3 regions of the Mycobacterium sp. NGS18 genome follow, and region 1 is predicted to be linked to each of the others. Evidence: riboswitches for the same ligand, from Rfam matches in the RefSeq annotation. Region 1 holds a riboswitch; each other region holds the start of a gene.

Region 1 (5,605 bases):
CCGATCTTCGATGAGATCCGTCCGCTGGACGGCGCATCCATCGATGAGGCGCTGGCGGCTGCGGCGAGGGCCTACCAAGCCGACGGTCACGACGTTGCGGTGCTCTCGACGGCCGCGGTCGACGCGCTCGCCGCGGCCGACGTGGCACTGGGCATGCTGGCGGGGCAGGGCAGCCCGCCGTGGTGCGCCGACGTGTTGCTGACCGACCTGGCCGCGGCGTGGCGGATGCTGCACGCGTTGCCGGCGGCCCGCTCCGCCAGTCGCCGTGGTGTCGAGATCGCCACCGGCGCTTCGACATTGGGTGCGCTGCTGATGCTGCCCGGGGTGCGTGGCCGCGGTCCCGGTCCGGTGACCACCGGCGCCGCGGCCGGCGCGCTTTCCGGTTACTGGCTGGCCCGGCGCGCGGTGGACGCCGCGATGCCGCGGCCGGCCGCGGTGCACGAGTGGCACGCCATGTCGATCGATCAGGTGCGGGCGGTGCTTCCGCCGCCGGACCAGGAGATGCCGACCGAGAGCCACCACGCACCCGCGGCGGCGGCCGCACTGGCGGCCGTCGACCTGGCCCGCCGCGGCGCCCAGCGCACCGCACCGCCGAAACTGTTCTGGCAGTTCGCCCAGGCGGTGCGCAGTGAACTGTCCGACCCGATCACCCCGGTGCTGGCGCTGGGGGCCGCGGCCAGCGCGGTGCTGGGCTCACCGGTCGACGCGATCCTGGTCGGCTCGGTGGTCAGCGGCAACGCGGTGCTGGCCGCCGCGCAGCGACTGGTGGCCGAACGCCGGCTCAACGTCCTGCTCAATGAGCAGGTGGCCCCGGCCCGCAAGGTGATCCTGGGCGCCACGGCCGACGACCGGACCTACTGCGACGTGAACGCCGAAGAACTGCGCCCCGGCGAGCTGATCGAGGTCCGGTCCCACGAGGTGGTGCCCGCCGACGGCCGCCTGATCGACGCCGACGACCTGGAAGTCGACGAGTCCTCGCTGACCGGCGAATCCCTGTCGGTGGTCAAGCAGGTCGAGGCCACCCCCGGCGCGGATCTGGCCGACCGCGAGTGCATGGTCTACGCCGGCACCACCGTCATCACCGGCACGGCGCTGGCGCTGGTGACCGCGGCCGGCGCCGACACCTACAGTCGCCGGGCCGCCGACCTGGTCGCCGGTGAGCAGTCCGCGGTCGGCCTGCAGCACCAGCTGAGCCTGCTGACCAGCAAGGCGTGGCGGATCAGCCTGGCCGGCGGTGCGCTGGTGACCGGGCTGGGCATGCTCCGGCGCACCGGGCTGCGCCAGTCGGTGGCCTCCGGCATCGCGATCGCCGTCGCGGCGATCCCGGAAGGGCTGCCGCTGGTGGCGACCCTCGCCCAGCAGGCGTCGGCGCGCCGATTGACCAAATCCGGTGTGCTGGTGCGGGTTCCACGTTCGGTCGAGGCGCTGGGCCGCGTCGACGTGGTGTGCTTCGACAAGACCGGGACGCTGAGCCAGAACCGGCTGCGGGTGACCGAGGTGAAACCCGCACCGGGCTACTCGCCCGACCAGGTACTGAGGTTCGCGGCGCAGGCCGCGCCGGCGACCAACGGCCGCCAGGTGCACGCCACCGACGCCGCCATCGTCGAGGCCGCGGTAGCCGCAGAGGTGGTCGATCCCGATCGTGGGGAAGTCGCCCACCTGCCGTTCCGGTCCGGCCGCAGTTACTCGGCGTCGGTCGACGGCGCCGAGCTGTCGGTCAAGGGCGCCCCCGAGGTGGTCGGGCCCGCCTGCGGCGGAGACCCGGCGATCCGCCGAACTGTGCTGGAGATGGCCGGCGAAGGCCTGCGGGTGATCGCGGTCGCCCGCCGGCACCTGTCCCCCGAACAGGTGGCCGCCCTCGGCGACGACCCGGATCCCGAGGACATCGCCGAATTCTGCGGTGCCGGACTGACTTTCGTCGGCCTGCTGGGTATCGCCGACACCCCGCGCCCGGAAGCCGCCGATCTGCTGGCCGAGCTGGACCGCCGCGGGATCCCGGTGCGGCTGATCACCGGCGACCACCCGGTCACCGCCACCGCGATCGCCCGGGAGATGGGCCTGGCCGTCAGCGCCGACCAGGTGATCAGCGGCGCCGACTGGGATGCGTTGTCGCGCAAGGGTCAAGAGCAAGCGGTGGCCGAGAAGGTGGTGTTCGCCCGGATGTCACCGGAGAACAAGGTTCAGGTCGTCCAGACCCTGGAGCGCACCGGCAAGGTGTCGGCGATGGTCGGCGACGGCGCCAATGACGCGGCCGCGATCCGGGCGGCCACCGTGGGCCTCGCCGTCGTCGCGCACGGCAGCGAATCGGCGAGCACCGCCGCGGACGTGGTGCTGGTCGGCGGCAGGGTGCATGCGCTGCTGGACGCGCTGGACGAGGGCCGCGAACTGTGGCAGCGGGTGCAGGCAGCGGTGGCGGTGCTGTTGGGCGGCAACGCCGGCGAGGTGGCGTTCGCGATCATCGGCAGTGCGATCACCGGCCGCTCGCCGTTGAACGCCCGCCAGCTGCTGCTGGTGAACATGCTCACCGATGCGCTGCCGGCCACCGCGCTGGCGGTCAGCGAGCTCAGTGACTCCGCCGCGTCGGCGGCTCGCGGGCCGGATCCCGACGCGCTGTGGCGCGCGGTCGCCGTGCGCGGCGTGACCACGGCGTCGTCGGCGGTCGGTGCCTGGGCACTGGCGTCGGTCACCGGGCGACAGCAGCGGGCGTCGACCGTCGCCCTGGTGTCGCTGGTGGCGGCCCAGCTCGGCCAGACGCTGCTGGACTCCCACGACCCGCTGGTGGTGCTCACCGCGGTCGGATCGCTCGGCGCGATGGGAACGTTGATCACCATTCCCGGTGTCAGTCAGCTGCTGGGCTGCACCCCGCTGGGCCCGCTGGGCTGGGCCCAGGCATTGGGTACGGCGACGGTCGCCACCGTCGGTGCGGCCGTGGTACCCAAGCTGGTGTCCGGTTGGCAGGACATCGCGGACAAGCCCAGAGAGTTCATCGTTCCGGGGCCGCGCCGGCCGGACGGCACCGCGGCGTCCAACGGCCACCCCGCGCCGCACCTGCGGCTTGTGCACAATGGGGACACCGGCTCTCGTCGCGGAACGGCCGCGGCCCGATCATCCGGCGACCCGTCGCCACCAGGAGGCTCATGATGGCGGACAAGCCGCGGCGCAGCACATCGCAAAAAGAAGCGGTGGCCCATATCCGCGAGGCGGAGGGCTTCGCGGTCGAGTTGCCGCTGGTCGGAAAGGTGACGGTGCCGCGTCCCGAGCAGTTGGCCTACTACGGGGGGCTGGCGCTGCTGGCCGCCTTCGAGATCATCGACTGGCCGGTTGCCGTTGCGGTGGCCGCCGGCCACATTCTGGCCAACAACCACCGCAGCGACGTGCTCGAGCAACTCGGCGAGGCGTTAGAAGACGTCTAGCGCGACCTCAGTTGTTGACGGTCAGCACCCCGACGCGCCACAGGAGTGCGTACATCTGGTTCAGCGGACCGCTGAGCAGCCGGGTGGCCATGTCGACCACCGGGTCTGAGGCAGGCGCGGCGGGCGCGCTCCGGCGGGCGTCCAGCTTGGTCGGCGTGCTGATGACACGCGGGGCCGGAGCCGTGATGTCGGTGTAAGCGATTGCAACCATGATGATGGCCTCCTAGTCGCGTAACGGTGCTACGCGCCCAGCGAGGAGCTCAGGATTTTTGCTCAGCTGGAGGCGGTATGCGACCGTTCGGATGGGGACGGAACAGACGTCAGATATCGGCTCGGACTATCACCGGAACTCATTCGTCCCTCACCTCCTCTCGGTCGCGGACACGCGCTGGCGTGCCGGTTTTCACCGCATGCTCGTGGAGGCAGCCCCGACGACTGTCGGGAGACCGCACCCCTCTCGTCAGAGCTTTGGCACTGCACGGCGTGTCCATCTCTGGAAGCCACTTGGGCTCAACCCTTAAGCCGGGAGGAGCTGTCCTGACCCGGGGCGTCTTTCGACGTTCGGGGTCAGTGGCCTGTGTCCGTGCAGACGCCTCACCTAACGAGGTGCTTGCGTGGTCCATAGTGCATCACGCGCGAGCCCGGGTCAACTCCCCGAATTTCGGGCGTGTCGGACACACCTGACCTGCCCAAATGCGCTTGTGCCGCGAGCATTCACGCCGCCGCGCGGTCGGACACATTCACCGGCTCGATCGCATACCGCCCCGGCGCCAGCCAGGAGGTCAGCGCGCCGAGCACCATCATCACCGCGGCGGCGGCGAACACCACCTCCAGCCCGGTGTGGAACGGCCCGGAGATGAGCTGGGGGAAGAAGCTCTGCCCGGTCAGCGCCTGGGCGTCGACGCCGGGATGGTTCAGGGCGCCGGAGGGCCCCAACAACTCGGCGATCGGGTTGTAGCCCAGAAACGCCGCGAACAGGCTGCCCACCGGTGGCGTGGCGGCCACCTGGTCGGCCACCGCGGCCGACACGCCCTGCTGCTGCAGCCCGGCGCCCATCGCCGCGGGCAGCGTGTTGGCCAGACCGATCACCATCAGCGAGAAGAAGACGCCGATCGACAGCGACGTGCCGGCGTTGAAGAACGTGGCCCGCACGCCCGACGCCGCCCCGCGCTGATCGGCCGGGACGCTGGACATGACCACGGCGCTGTTGGGCGCGGTGAAGATCCCACCGCCCAGCCCGTTGAGGAACACCAGCGCCGCGAACATCCGATAGTCGAAGTCGACCGGCAGCATGACCAGCGCCACGAACGTCGCCGCCATCAGCACCATGCCGCCGACCGCGAACGGCCGGGCGCCGTGCCGGTCCGACAGCGACCCGGCCACCGGCCCGGCCAACAGGAACCCGGCCGTCATCGGCAGCAGATAGATCCCCGACCACAGCGGGGTGGATTCGAAGCTGTAGCCGTGCAACGGCAACCAGATGCCCTGCAGCCAGATGATCAGCATGAACTGCAGCCCGCCGCGCCCGATCGCCGACATCAGGCCCGCCACGTTGGCCATGCCGAAGGCCGGGATCAAAAACAGCCGCACATCGAGCAGCGGCGCGGCCACCCGCAGTTCGATGACACAGAACAGCACCAGCAGCGCCACCCCCAGCGCCAGCGCGCCCAGCACGGCGGGGCTGGTCCAGCTGGTGGGCGAATTCCCATGCGGCTGAATGCTGTAGGTGATCGCGGTCAGCAGCACGGTCAGGCCCAGTCCCAGCGTCACGGTGCCGGCCCAGTCCAGCTTGGCCGGTGCCCGCTCCCCGAGTTCGTGCAGCGAGCGCACCGACCAGATGGTGCCCAGCACCCCGATCGGCACGCCGGCCCAGAACACCGCCCGCCAATCCCATTCCGAGAGCAGCCCGCCGAGCAGCAGGCCGACGAAGGACCCGGCGACCGCCGCCACCTGGTTGACGCCCAGTGCCATGCCGCGCTGATTAGCCGGGAAGGCATCGGTGAGGATCGCCGACGACGACGCGAACAGCATCGCCCCGCCGACTCCTTGCACCACGCGCCAGCCGATCAGCCACTGCGCGCCGGCGCCCAGGTCGAACGGGTCGATCGACAGTGCGATCGCCGCGACCGTGAACACCACGAAGCCGGCGTTGTAGATGCGCACTCGGCCGAACATGTCGCCGAGCCGGCCGA
Region 2 (5,605 bases), on a different contig from region 1:
TGACCTGGCTGCACGCGACCGCGGCACAGGCCGAGCAGACCGCCGCCCGAGCCACCGCGGCCGCAGCCGCTTTCGATCAGGCCTATGCGGCCGTTGCTCCGCCGCCAGTGATCGCGGCGAACCGCAGCGCGCAGGCGACGCTCGTCGCGACGAACGTGCTCGGACAGAACAGCGCGGCGATCGCGACGCTGGACGCCGAATACGCCCAGCTATGGGTGCAGGATGCGCTCGCGATGTATGGCTACGCGGCGCAGTCGGCGGCGGCGGCCGCGCTGGCCCCGTTCACCGAACCGCCGGCCACCACCGACCCCTCCGGCGTGAGCGGGCAGGTGGCCGCGGCCACCGCCGGCAGCGGACACACTCAGCTGTCGCAGTTGATCGCCGCGCTACCGCAGGCGCTGAACGGGCTCGCTTCCGCGCAAGCGGCGCCACCGGCCGCACCGACCCTGTCGCAGCTGGTCTCCTACTTCGAGATCCTGCCGAAGAGCATTGTGCCGTTCAACGACGCGATCAAGACGGTGCTGTACGGCCTGATCCAGTACTCCCGCAATCTCACGATCGACCTCGACATCGCCGCGGCCACCGGCGGCCGGGCCGGGTTCGGTTCCGGCGCAACGATGCTGGCCGCCGAAGCATCCGCACCGCTGCGCTCCGCATCGGTTTCGGCCGGCGCGGGCCGCGCGGGCACGATCGGCAGACTCAGTGTCCCGCCGAACTGGGTGACGACCGCGCCGGTGGCCAAGCTGGCGGCCACCGCCTTGCCGGCTGCCGCGTCGGCGGCGGCGCCGGCCGCCGCAATCCCCACCGGGGTGTTCGGTGACCTGGCGATGGCGAGTCTGGCCGGACAGGCGCTCACCGGCGCCGCACCGCGGAGTCGTCCCGCCGCGGCGATGAACGGCCATGCGCAGAGCCGGCTGGAACGCCTGGTCACCGAGCTGGCCGGCACGACTGAGGTGCAGCACTGGCACGTCGACCCCAGCCGCCTCGACAGCCTGCTCGAGGAACTGGCCGAACAACCCGGGGTGCACGCCGTACACGTCAACCGCGACGGCCAGAACGCCACCGGGCCGGATCGACAACCGGGTTGACGCGGGCGCTAATTCCGCTTCGACGACAAGCGTTTTCGGTGCCGGCGCGGACCGGTGGTCGTGAAGTGATCGACGACGCGCCGTGGCCGATTGACCCTGCCAGCGACCTGGTGCACTATGGTGAGGCAAGCACCTCGTTAGGTGAGGCGTCTGCACGGATACAGGCCACTGACCCCGAACGTCGAAAGACGCCCCGGGTCAGGACAGCTCCTCCCGGATTAAGGGTTGAGCCCAAGTGGCTTCCGGACCTGCATAATTTGCGCAGGTCAGGACACGCCGTGCAGTGCCGAAGCTCTGACGAGAGGGGTGCGGAGCCCGGCTGTCTGGCCGGGCGCATTCACCTCTGTGTGCATACGTGCAGGCACCCGCGCGTGCCCTGGCCGAGAGGAGGTGAGAGCGACATTGAGTCCGAGTGATAGTTCCTATCCGAGATCGATGGTCGTCTCCTTCGCTCTCGGTACCGCTTTCACCCTCTGATTCGCACCGGCGCTGAATTCGTCGACTGGCGTGCCTTCCGTTCGCGGAGAGCGCCAGGCTTCGCCATGTCCTGAAATCGCTTGACAGCTCGGTCTTTCCGCCGAGCAGCGATTCTCCCGACGTGCCCAGCTCCGGCATGTCGCCATGACCGGCTGCCCGCCATCGGGCCATCGACCGTGCCTGCACACCCGCCAAGACCGCCCAGCGATCTGGACAAAAACCACCGATCAAAAAGGAGCAATGCCATGGACTTCGGAGCATTCCCGCCGGAAATCAACTCAGCTCGTATCTACACCGGCCCCGGCTCGGGGCCGATGATGGCCGCCGCGGGGGCCTGGGACAAGATGGCCGCCGAGCTCGCCGCGGCCGAGGCGGCCTACCAGTCGGTCATCAACGGACTCGTCAGCGAGGGTTGGATGGGCCCGGCGTCCAACGCGATGGCCGCCGCGGCGGCGCCCTACGCGGCTTGGATGGGCACCACCACCATTCAGGCGGAACAGGCTGCGGCACAGGCCAAGGCGGCAGCCGCGGCATTCGATGCGGCCTACGCGATGACGGTTCCGCCGCCGCTCATCGTGGCGAACCGCAGCCAGCTCGCGACGTTGGTGGCCACCAACTTTCTGGGCCAGAACGCCGCGGCGATCGCGGCCACCGAGGCCCACTACGGCCAGATGTGGGCCCAGGACGCCGCCGCGATGTACGGCTACGCGGCCGCGTCGGCGGCGGCCACCAAGGTGACACCGTTCAGCTCGCCGCGCGAGGTCGCCGACCCGTCGTCGCAGGGCGCTCAGCAGGCCGCGGTCGCCCAAGCCGCCGGTAACGCGGCGTCGTCGAATGCGCAATCCACACTGTCCCAGGCGATTACGAACACGCCGCAGACGCTGCAGTCCCTTGCCGCGCCGGTGCAGCCGCCCACGCCGCCGGTCACCGGAGGCGAAGGCATCAGTGCGGGCGACCTGGGCAACGCGCTGACCAACCTGATGAGCAGCTCGTTTTCCCCGATGGGTGCGGCCGGGATCTCCAACTTCGCCGCCGACATGGCGGTGGTACGCGGTGCTGCCATCGCCGCGGGTGACCCGCTGGGCTTGGGCGCCATCGACCCGTTCACGCCGATGTTCGGCGGGTTCGGCGGACTCGGCACCGGAATGCACGGCCTGGGTGCCGGGCTGGGCGGCCTGGGCACCGCCTCGGCGACCATGGGCCACGCGTCCACGGTCGGCGCGCTGTCGGTGCCGCCGTCGTGGGCGGCGTCCATCCCGGCTACCGCAGCCCCGGGCAGCGCCGTGGCCGCCACCGGTTGGACGGTTGCCGCGCACGCGCCGGAGGCCGGCGCGGCCGGTATGCCGGGCGTGCCGTTGGCCGGCGCCGGGCAGGGCCGCAACTACGGTTTCGCCGCTCCGCGGTACGGCTTCAAGCCCACCGTGATGGGTCGGCCGGTAGTCGCCGGCTAGGGCCTGTGACAGGGTTTAGCTCATGCAGACGCTGAGCGTCGCCGAGTTCACGCTGCGACTGGCCGTCGGCTTGGGCTGCGGCGCGCTGATCGGGCTGGAACGCCAGTGGCGGGCCAGGATGGCGGGGTTGCGCACCAACGCGCTGGTGGCCGCCGGTGCAACGCTGTTCGTGCTGTACGGCGTCACCGCCGGGGACACCAGCTCCACCCGGGTCGCGTCCTATGTGGTGTCCGGGGTGGGGTTCCTCGGCGGCGGAGTGATCCTGCGGGAAGGGTTCAATGTCCGCGGCTTGAACACCGCGGCCACGCTGTGGTGCTCGGCTGCCGTCGGAGTGCTGGCGGCGGCCGGGAACCTGCTGTTCGCAGTGATCGGCACCGGCGCGATCGTCGGCACCCACCTGTTGCTGCGACCGCTGGGCCGGCTCATCGACCGCGATCAGCACATCGAGGAGGACGAACCGCAGTCGCCCTACCAGGTGCAGGTGATCTGCCGGCCCAAGTCCGAGAAGTACCTGCGCGCCCAGATCGTGCAGCACACCGCCGGCAACGACTTGGTGCTGCGCGGGATCCACACCGGCAAGGACGCCGAGGACAACATCGCGCTCACCGCGTCCATGCTCGCGGACAGCAGGGCGCCGGACCGCCTCGAGCGCCTGGTCGGCGAATTGTCGCTGCAGCCGGGCGTCTACGCGGTGCACTGGCACTCCGAGGACCCGGCGTCGCTGTCGCCGGAATAAGCACCGGCAGGGCAGCCTAGGCTGGCATCGAGGCGGAGGTGAGCACGGTGGATTGGATCGCTGGTGTGTGGTCGGTGTTGCCCGCGCCGATGCGCGACCCGGTGCTGTTCGCCATCCCGTTCTTCCTGCTGCTGCTGACCCTGGAATGGACTGCCGCCCGCAAGCTGGAAGACCTCGAACGCGGGTCCTACCGGGCCAGGGATGCCTGGACCAGTATCTCGATGGGACTGGTGTCGGTGGCCACCACCGCGGGCTGGAAGTTGCTCGCGCTGTTCGGCTATGCGGCGATCTACACCTATCTGGCGCCCTGGCATCTTTCGCCGAAGCAGTGGTACACGTGGGTGATCGCGATCCTGGGCGTCGACCTGCTCTACTACACCTACCACCGGATGGCGCACCGGATCCGGCTGATCTGGGCCACTCACCAGGCGCACCATTCCAGTCAGTACTACAACCTGGCCACCGCGCTGCGGCAGAAGTGGAACAACAGTGGCGAGATCCTGGTGTGGATCCCGTTGCCGCTCTTGGGAATTCCGCCGTGGATGGTGTTCGCCGCGTTCTCGGTCAACCTGATCTACCAGTTCTGGGTGCACACCGAGCGGATCGACAAGCTGCCGCGACCCATCGAGTTCGTCTTCAACACCCCGTCGCACCACCGCGTGCACCACGGGATGAACCCGGAGTACCTGGACCGCAACTACGGCGGCATCCTCATCATCTGGGACCGGCTGTTCGGCACCTTCGCACCCGAGCGGTTTCGTCCGCGCTACGGGCTGACCAAGCAGGTCGGCACCTTCAACATCGTGACGCTGCAGATCCACGAATACGCCTCGATCATCGCCGATCTGCGCGGCGCTAGCCGGTGGCGTGACCGGCTCGGATACGTTTTCGGGCCACCGGGCTGGCACCCGGTGCCGTCGGCGACGAGGGCGGCCCCACCGGCGGCACTGCCGCAATGATGGAGCGCACCGACCGCTGTTCGCATAGGCTTGCGACGTCGTATCGCAGCGACACCGCCCGGCGCCCTGCGCCGCGGTGTGCCGATGAGAAGGGGACAACGTGGCGCAGAGCTTGGGAGACACCCTCACCGCAGGAAAGAAGCTCGTCAAGGGCGAGTCGCTGACCTCCAAAAACGGGGCATACACCCTGACCTTGCAGGACGACGGCAACCTGGTGCTGGCGTCGCGGGGCAAGGCGGTCTGGGCTTCCGGCACCAACGGCAACGACGTGGTGCGCGCCGAAGTGCAACCGGACGGCAACTTCGTGCTGTACACCGCGGACAAACCGATCTGGCACACCGATACCAAGGGCAAGAAGGACGTCAAGCTGGTTCTCCAGGACGACCGCAACCTGGTGCTCTATGCCGCCGACGGTGCGGCCTGGTCCACCAAGACCGAGACCGACGCTCCGCCGCCAGAGGAGCCCAAGGCCGAAACCCCCAAGCCCGAGGCGGCCCCTGAGGCGCCCGCTGCTCCCGCAGCGCCGGAAGCGCCCGCTGCGCGCACCTACACCGTTGTCGCCGGTGACACCCTGTGGGCCATCGCCGAGCGGTTCTACGGCGACGGCAACAAGTACCCGCAGATCGCTGAGGCCAGCGGTATCGCCAATCCGGACCTGATCCACCCCGGCCAGGAGCTGACGATCCCCTGATCGCCGCTGACCGCCGGCGCGGCGGCTCGGAGCCCACACCGGGCCGGGCCGCTGCGCTGCGGCGGTGATCACGGCGGTCGAACACCGGCCGGACTCGAACCGGCCCTCAACGATCGGAGTCGACGGTGCGCGGGCGCATGGTGCGGGTGCTGGCGGTGTGCGGTGCGGTCGGGGTGGCGACCGCGATTCCGGCGATCGGCACC
Region 3 (5,605 bases), on a different contig from region 1:
GGTTTCATGCACTTTCCTTGCGCCGCGTGGCTGGGGTAACCTCGGGATAAACTAAAGTGAATTTTAGTTATGGAGGCAGCTGTTGTCCAGCGGTGACCACCCGGACTGGGGGCCGCAGTACGGGCCCTGGGCAGTGATCGCAGGAGGCTCCGAAGGCGTCGGTGCGGAGTTCGCCCTGTTGCTGGCCCGTGCGGGGATCAACCTGGTCCTGATCGCGCGCAAGCCGGCACCGCTGCGCGACACCGCTGATCGCTGCCGGGAGCTCGGCGTGGACGTCCGCGAACTGGCCCTGGATCTGTCGCGGGCCGACAGCGTCGCGCAGATCATTGCGGTCACAGTGGATCTCGAGGTCGGGCTGCTGATCTACAACGCGGGCGCCAACACCCACAGCGCGGAGTTCCTCGACGGCGACCTGGCAGCCTTCCACCAGGTGATCGATCTGAACGTGACGACGCCGCTGGCGCTGATCTATCACTTCGCCGGCTCGATGCGCGCTCGGCGCCGCGGCGGCGTACTGCTGATCGGCTCGCTCACCGGTTATCTGGGCTCGGCGCGGCACACCGTGTACGGCGGCGTGAAAGCGTTCACCCGGATCTATGCCGAGGGCCTGTGGCTGGAACTGCGTCAGTACAACGTGCACGTTCTCGAACTCGTGCTCGGCGTCACCAAGACCCCGGCCATGCAGCGGGTCGGGCTGAACTTCGACATTCCCGGGATGCGGGTGTCCGATCCCGCGGACGTGGCCCGTGAAGGTCTCATGCAGCTCCCCCACGGCCCGGTGCACGTCGTCGCTGCCCACGCCGACAACCCGGCACTACACGCCGGATCGGATCGGGCCGAAGCCGTCCTCACTTCCCACCGGATGATGCAGAAGCTGCTGCGCGGCACGCCGTCTGCGGCGCGAGGCCCCGATGCCCCGGCCCCCGAGTGACCGCGAGCCGGCAACTCCCCGGACAGCCGCGCAGCGGCAGCGCTGCGACCGGATCCTTGCCACCGCTGCCCGGCTCGGTGCCCGCGACGGGCTGGAAGGCGTCCGGATGCAGGACGTGGCGGACCAATCGGCGGTATCGATCACCACGGTCTACCGCTACTACCCGACGAAGCATCATCTGTTCTCGGCACTGCTGCTGCACTACACCCGCGCCGTCAAACCACCCGGGCCGCCCACGAGGTGTCCGGCCGCCGATGTCACCGAACTCATGGCCGGCGTCTGCCGCGGCATGCTGGCCCGGCCGCTGCTGGCCCGGGCGATGATCACCTCGGTCAACGCCCGGCGGGCGGAGTCCGCCGCCAGCGGCGACTTCAACCTGCGCGGCACCATCGTGTCCGTTGCCGGGATCACTGAGCCGACGGCGGAGGACACCCAGCTCGCGCTGCTGGTCGAGCAGTGCGCCTACGGCATCCTGTCGTGGGCGGTGATGGGCGAGACCACACCCGCGCAGGCCGAGGCCGACATGCGCCGCGCCTGCGAGCTGCTGTTGGCGCCCTGGCGGGACGCCCGGCTGCCCGTTACCGGCGCATAGCGCACTGCCACGCCGCGCACAGCGAGTTCTACGCTGACTCAACGGCGCGCCTCTCACAGACAACCCTGCCGTGATGAATGCAGCTGACAGCCAGCGTATTTCGACTGTCACTGCATCGGACCGGCGTCCGCGTCGGCCTCGCGTGACGTTTCTCTGCGAAATGCGCTGACTTCCAGCCGATTTCCGCGTCGCGATCGCGCCGGTGCGACAGGAGCGGCACGCCGGTCGAGTTGACTCCGCCCACCGTTGCTGCCACCATGGCGGCGAACGCACCTCGTTAGGCGAGGCGTCTGTACGGATACAGGCCACTGACCTCCAACGTCGAGAGACGCCCAGGGTCAGGACAGCTCCTCCCGGCTTAAGGGTTGAGCCCAAGTGGCTTCCGGATTCTGGCCGGATACGCCGTGCAGTGCTGAAACTCTGACGAGAGGGGTGCCGCCCGGCTGTTCTGTCGGCCCGGCTCTCCCTGATGTGCACGCCGTGCCGGCATCCCCGTGTGCCCTGGCCGTGAGGAGGTGAGAGCGACATTGAGTCCGAGCGATAGTCCTTATCCGAGTTCGGCGATCACTTCGTTCGAACCCGTTCGCGGCGCCGCTTTCGCTTTCTGAATCGGTTGGCCCCTCCCCCTCCCGCGCTGTCCGCCCACTGGCCTGAGCGCGTCTTCCGCGCGCGAATCTCGCCACGCGGCATTGCAATTCGCGATTCTTAAAGGAGTTTTGATGTCTTTCGTGTCCGCACTTCCCGACGAGCTGACCGCTACAGCGGCCGATCTGCGCGGCATCGGCGACGCCGTGGCCGCGCAGAGCGTGGCTGCCGCCGGCCCGACGACCGGGGTGGTCCCGGCGGCCGCCGACGAGGTCTCTGCCCTGACCGCCGCACAATTCGCCCGACATGCACAGACGTACCAGGCGATCAGCAAGCGTGCCGCAGTGGTGCACGAGATGTTCGTGACCACGCTGCAGCGCAGCGCGCAGTCCTATGCAGCGACCGACGCTGCCAACGTCATCTCGATCTGGTGAAAGGTGTTCTGATGATGGATTACGGAGCAGTTCCCCCGGAAATCAATTCCGCCCGCATGTACGCCGGTCCCGGTGCCGGGCCGCTGCTGTCCGCCGCAGGGGCCTGGAACCTACTGGCTGCGGAATTGCGTTCTGCGGCGATATCTTTCGAATGGGCGGTAGCGAGTCTGGTCAGCCAAGGCTGGTGGGGTCCGTCGGCGTCGGCGATGACTGCGGCCGCCGAGCCCTACATCAGCTGGATGAGCGTCACCGCCGAACAAGCAGAGCAGACCGCGGCACAGGCCTACGCCGCCGCCGACGCCTACGCGTCGGCCTACGCCATGACGGTGCCGCCGCCGGCGATCGCGGACAATCGGGTGATGTTGGCGGCATTGGTCAAGACCAACGCTTTGGGGCAGAACACGCCGGCGATCGCGGCGACCGAAGCCCGCTACGCGCAGATGTGGGCGCAGGACGCCGTCGCGATGTACAGCTACGCCGCCGCTTCAGCCACTGCCACCCAATTGATCCCGTTCGCGGTAGCGCCGGAGACCACCAGTCCGGAAGAGCAGGGCAGTTCGGGCGCCCTGCCCGCCGACACCGGTGCGCACGACCAGGTGCCCGGCGCACTGCGCAGCATGGCGTCGCCGGCCGAGGGCACGAGGCCGACGGACCCGGATTGGCATTGGACGAAGTTCTTCGACGGCCTCTTCGACGGAACCTGGGGCCATGACGACGGCTCGGGCCTGAATATCAACGCGCAGCTGTGGAACACGATCGCCGCAACCGGGATCTTCGACCCGGGCGGGAACCTCGAGGGCTTCGCGGGTCTGGCCACGCTCGGGTTTTTGGCCCGCGGGATGGAGGGCGGCACAGCCGCCCTCACTGGGGGCGGGCTCAGCTCCGCGCCAGGTATGACATTGGCGTCGACCGAGGCCGCCGGCCGCGCTGCCGGAGCTGCGGTCGGCGGCACAGGCTCGACGGTGTCGGCCGGAGTGGGCCGAGCAACCCTGGTCGGATCCTTGTCCGCACCAGCGAACTGGGCGACCGCCGTCCCGGCAGCTGCGCCGACGGCCGGAACGGGCAGTGGCTGGACGGTCGCCCCGGAGAGCAGGGCAATGACCGCCATGCCGCCGCCGATGCCTGGTGGCGGACGTAGCGGCAGCTTCGGGCTCGGCACGCCGCGCTATGGCGTCAAACCCACCGTGATGCCGCGTCCGGTCGTGGTCGGGTAGCTACATCGGAGCGGCTCTGGCGTGCGCAGCGGAGGCGATATGGCCGCCTTGGTCACTATGGCCTGCGTGGCATCGCCAGCGCTGTGCCGAGAATCCAGGCGAACAACAAGCCCGGCATCCCGGTGATCGAAAAACCCTCCAGCGACAGCGGTCCGTCGTCGACGATGAACGCCAGCAGGAGCAGCGGATGCACCACGGCGGCGGCCAGCGCGAGGTGGGCGGTGTACCGCGGCAGCACCCGGTGGGTATACACCGCGACGGCGAATGCCCCCAGCGCCACCACGGTGGGCATTCCCGACATGGCCAGCAGCCCAAAGGCCAGGTCGTAGAGCAGTCCCGCTATCTCCGGGCTGTGGTTCTGCCGATAGAGCAGCAGATCGAACGCGGTGAAGCCGCTCAGCAGCAGCGTCACGCAGCCGACGAAACCGGCGGCGAAGCACAGTGGAAGCATCGAGCGCACCGGAAGGCGGTCACGCAGATACGTCCACACCGCCGCACCGAACACCAGCCAGATCGTCACGCCGACCGTATTGAGCAGCATCGTCACGACCAGTCGATCGTGGTGAACCACGGTCCACTGCGCCACGTCGGTGGCCAGCGTCTGGGTACCCGGGAACGACCAGATCGGATACACCACCAGCGTGAGCGCGGGAACGATGAATCCGACCGTGCCGGACCAGCGCGCCACCCGCGCTACGTCCCAGGGCTTGTCACTCATGATCAGCGAAACCGATCCCACTGGCCGAAGTCGGGTGCCAGGACGTCATCCACGTCGACGTGGATGTCGTCGATCATGAAGCCCGGGTCGGTTGCGGTGACGACTTCTCGCTGGAAGAGCACGGCCGCCGGTTCGCGATCACCGCCCGACCACGCCTTGGTCTGCCATGCCCACCGGTGGCCCGGGCTGGTCGAGTGCCCGATGACACCATCGGCGATCGCCCACCCGAGCTGGCGGGCGCCGCCGTAGATTCCCGTGCGCGCCGCGCCCAACACCGAGTTGATGCCGCGAAACCACTGCACCGCTTGGCCTTTCCATGCCTTGGCGTCGATGTCTTCGTCGACACTGAAGAAGATCGGCGCTGAGTCGGGGCCTCCGGCGGCGTTGTGCAGCCGGAGCGCGGTGCGGGCGTCGGCCACTCCCCCGTCGTAGCCGCCGGTGAAGTCCGACGGGGAGTTCGCCCATCCGGGTTTGCCGTACTGGTAGCAGCTGACGACCTGCAGGCCGGCGGCTCGGAGCCGGTCTGCATAGTCGCGGGTGACCGGCTTGAAATCGAAAGTGGCGCCCGGCCGCAGCTCCGAAACATAGACCAGGGCTCCGGCGAAGCCGGCCGCTTTGATCTGCTCTGGCTGAACCAGCCGGTCGGCGAAGTCGATGAGCTGCACACCTTCGGCCGCCGCTGTCGGGGTGCCGATCATTGCCCCGAGGGAGCCGGGGACGGCCAGTGCCGGCGCGAGCAGCGCGGTGTACCGCAGGACTTCGCGCCGGGAAACCGCTCGCCTCACAGGGGAAGGGTAACCGTCGTCAGCGATCTTGTCCGGCGTGGCCCGAGCGCACCAGGGCGTTGCCGGGACGCAAGAACCCGGGCTGCTGCAATCGGCGGGCCGCCCGCACCACGCCCGAGGGGATCACCCGCTTGAAGAAGACGCCGGCGTCGAAGGTGCCGCGCACCTCGCTGACGTAGGAGCGCGGCAGGCCGAACCTGATCAGGCCCTGGCTCACGTCGACGAGGTCGGCCCGGCGAATCGCCTCGACCAGCGGCGCGTACGGGCGGGAGGAACCGTATCCGGCCAGCCGATGATGCTGGGCGATGATGAGCGCCAACTCGTTCGACCACGCCTGGCGGCCGGT

Evidence for each region. Region 1 has a riboswitch for magnesium ahead of AC5Y31_RS20430 (Rv1535 family protein). Riboswitches for the same ligand answer to the same signal wherever they lie in the genome.
Region 2: linked by a shared signal. The riboswitch ahead of AC5Y31_RS21265 (PPE family protein) and the one ahead of AC5Y31_RS20430 (Rv1535 family protein) in region 1 are both predicted to bind magnesium.
Region 3: linked by a shared signal. The riboswitch ahead of AC5Y31_RS20890 (PE family protein) and the one ahead of AC5Y31_RS20430 (Rv1535 family protein) in region 1 are both predicted to bind magnesium.

The regions. Positions count from the first base shown of each region.
Region 1 covers NZ_JCALEC010000016.1:2,789-8,393, forward strand. The annotation lists gene AC5Y31_RS20420 (cation-translocating P-type ATPase) at 1-3,141, shown strand, start outside; gene AC5Y31_RS20425 (hypothetical protein) at 3,138-3,413, shown strand; gene AC5Y31_RS20430 (Rv1535 family protein) at 3,421-3,624, opposite strand; M-box (ykoK) riboswitch at 3,859-4,026, opposite strand; gene AC5Y31_RS20435 (MFS transporter) at 4,128-5,605, opposite strand, start outside.
Region 2 covers NZ_JCALEC010000019.1:36,806-42,410, reverse strand. The annotation lists gene AC5Y31_RS21270 (PPE family protein) at 1-1,088, shown strand, start outside; M-box (ykoK) riboswitch at 1,215-1,401, shown strand; gene AC5Y31_RS21265 (PPE family protein) at 1,811-3,016, shown strand; gene AC5Y31_RS21260 (MgtC/SapB family protein) at 3,039-3,752, shown strand; gene AC5Y31_RS21255 (sterol desaturase family protein) at 3,800-4,711, shown strand; gene AC5Y31_RS21250 (LysM peptidoglycan-binding domain-containing protein) at 4,824-5,402, shown strand; gene AC5Y31_RS21245 (Rv1815 family serine proteinase) at 5,540-5,605, shown strand, end outside.
Region 3 covers NZ_JCALEC010000018.1:6,760-12,364, forward strand. The annotation lists gene AC5Y31_RS20880 (SDR family NAD(P)-dependent oxidoreductase) at 83-931, shown strand; gene AC5Y31_RS20885 (TetR/AcrR family transcriptional regulator) at 912-1,523, shown strand; M-box (ykoK) riboswitch at 1,790-1,962, shown strand; gene AC5Y31_RS20890 (PE family protein) at 2,243-2,542, shown strand; gene AC5Y31_RS20895 (PPE family protein) at 2,557-3,756, shown strand; gene AC5Y31_RS20900 (hypothetical protein) at 3,812-4,474, opposite strand; gene AC5Y31_RS20905 (DUF1906 domain-containing protein) at 4,477-5,214, opposite strand; gene AC5Y31_RS20910 (HD family phosphohydrolase) at 5,279-5,605, opposite strand, start outside.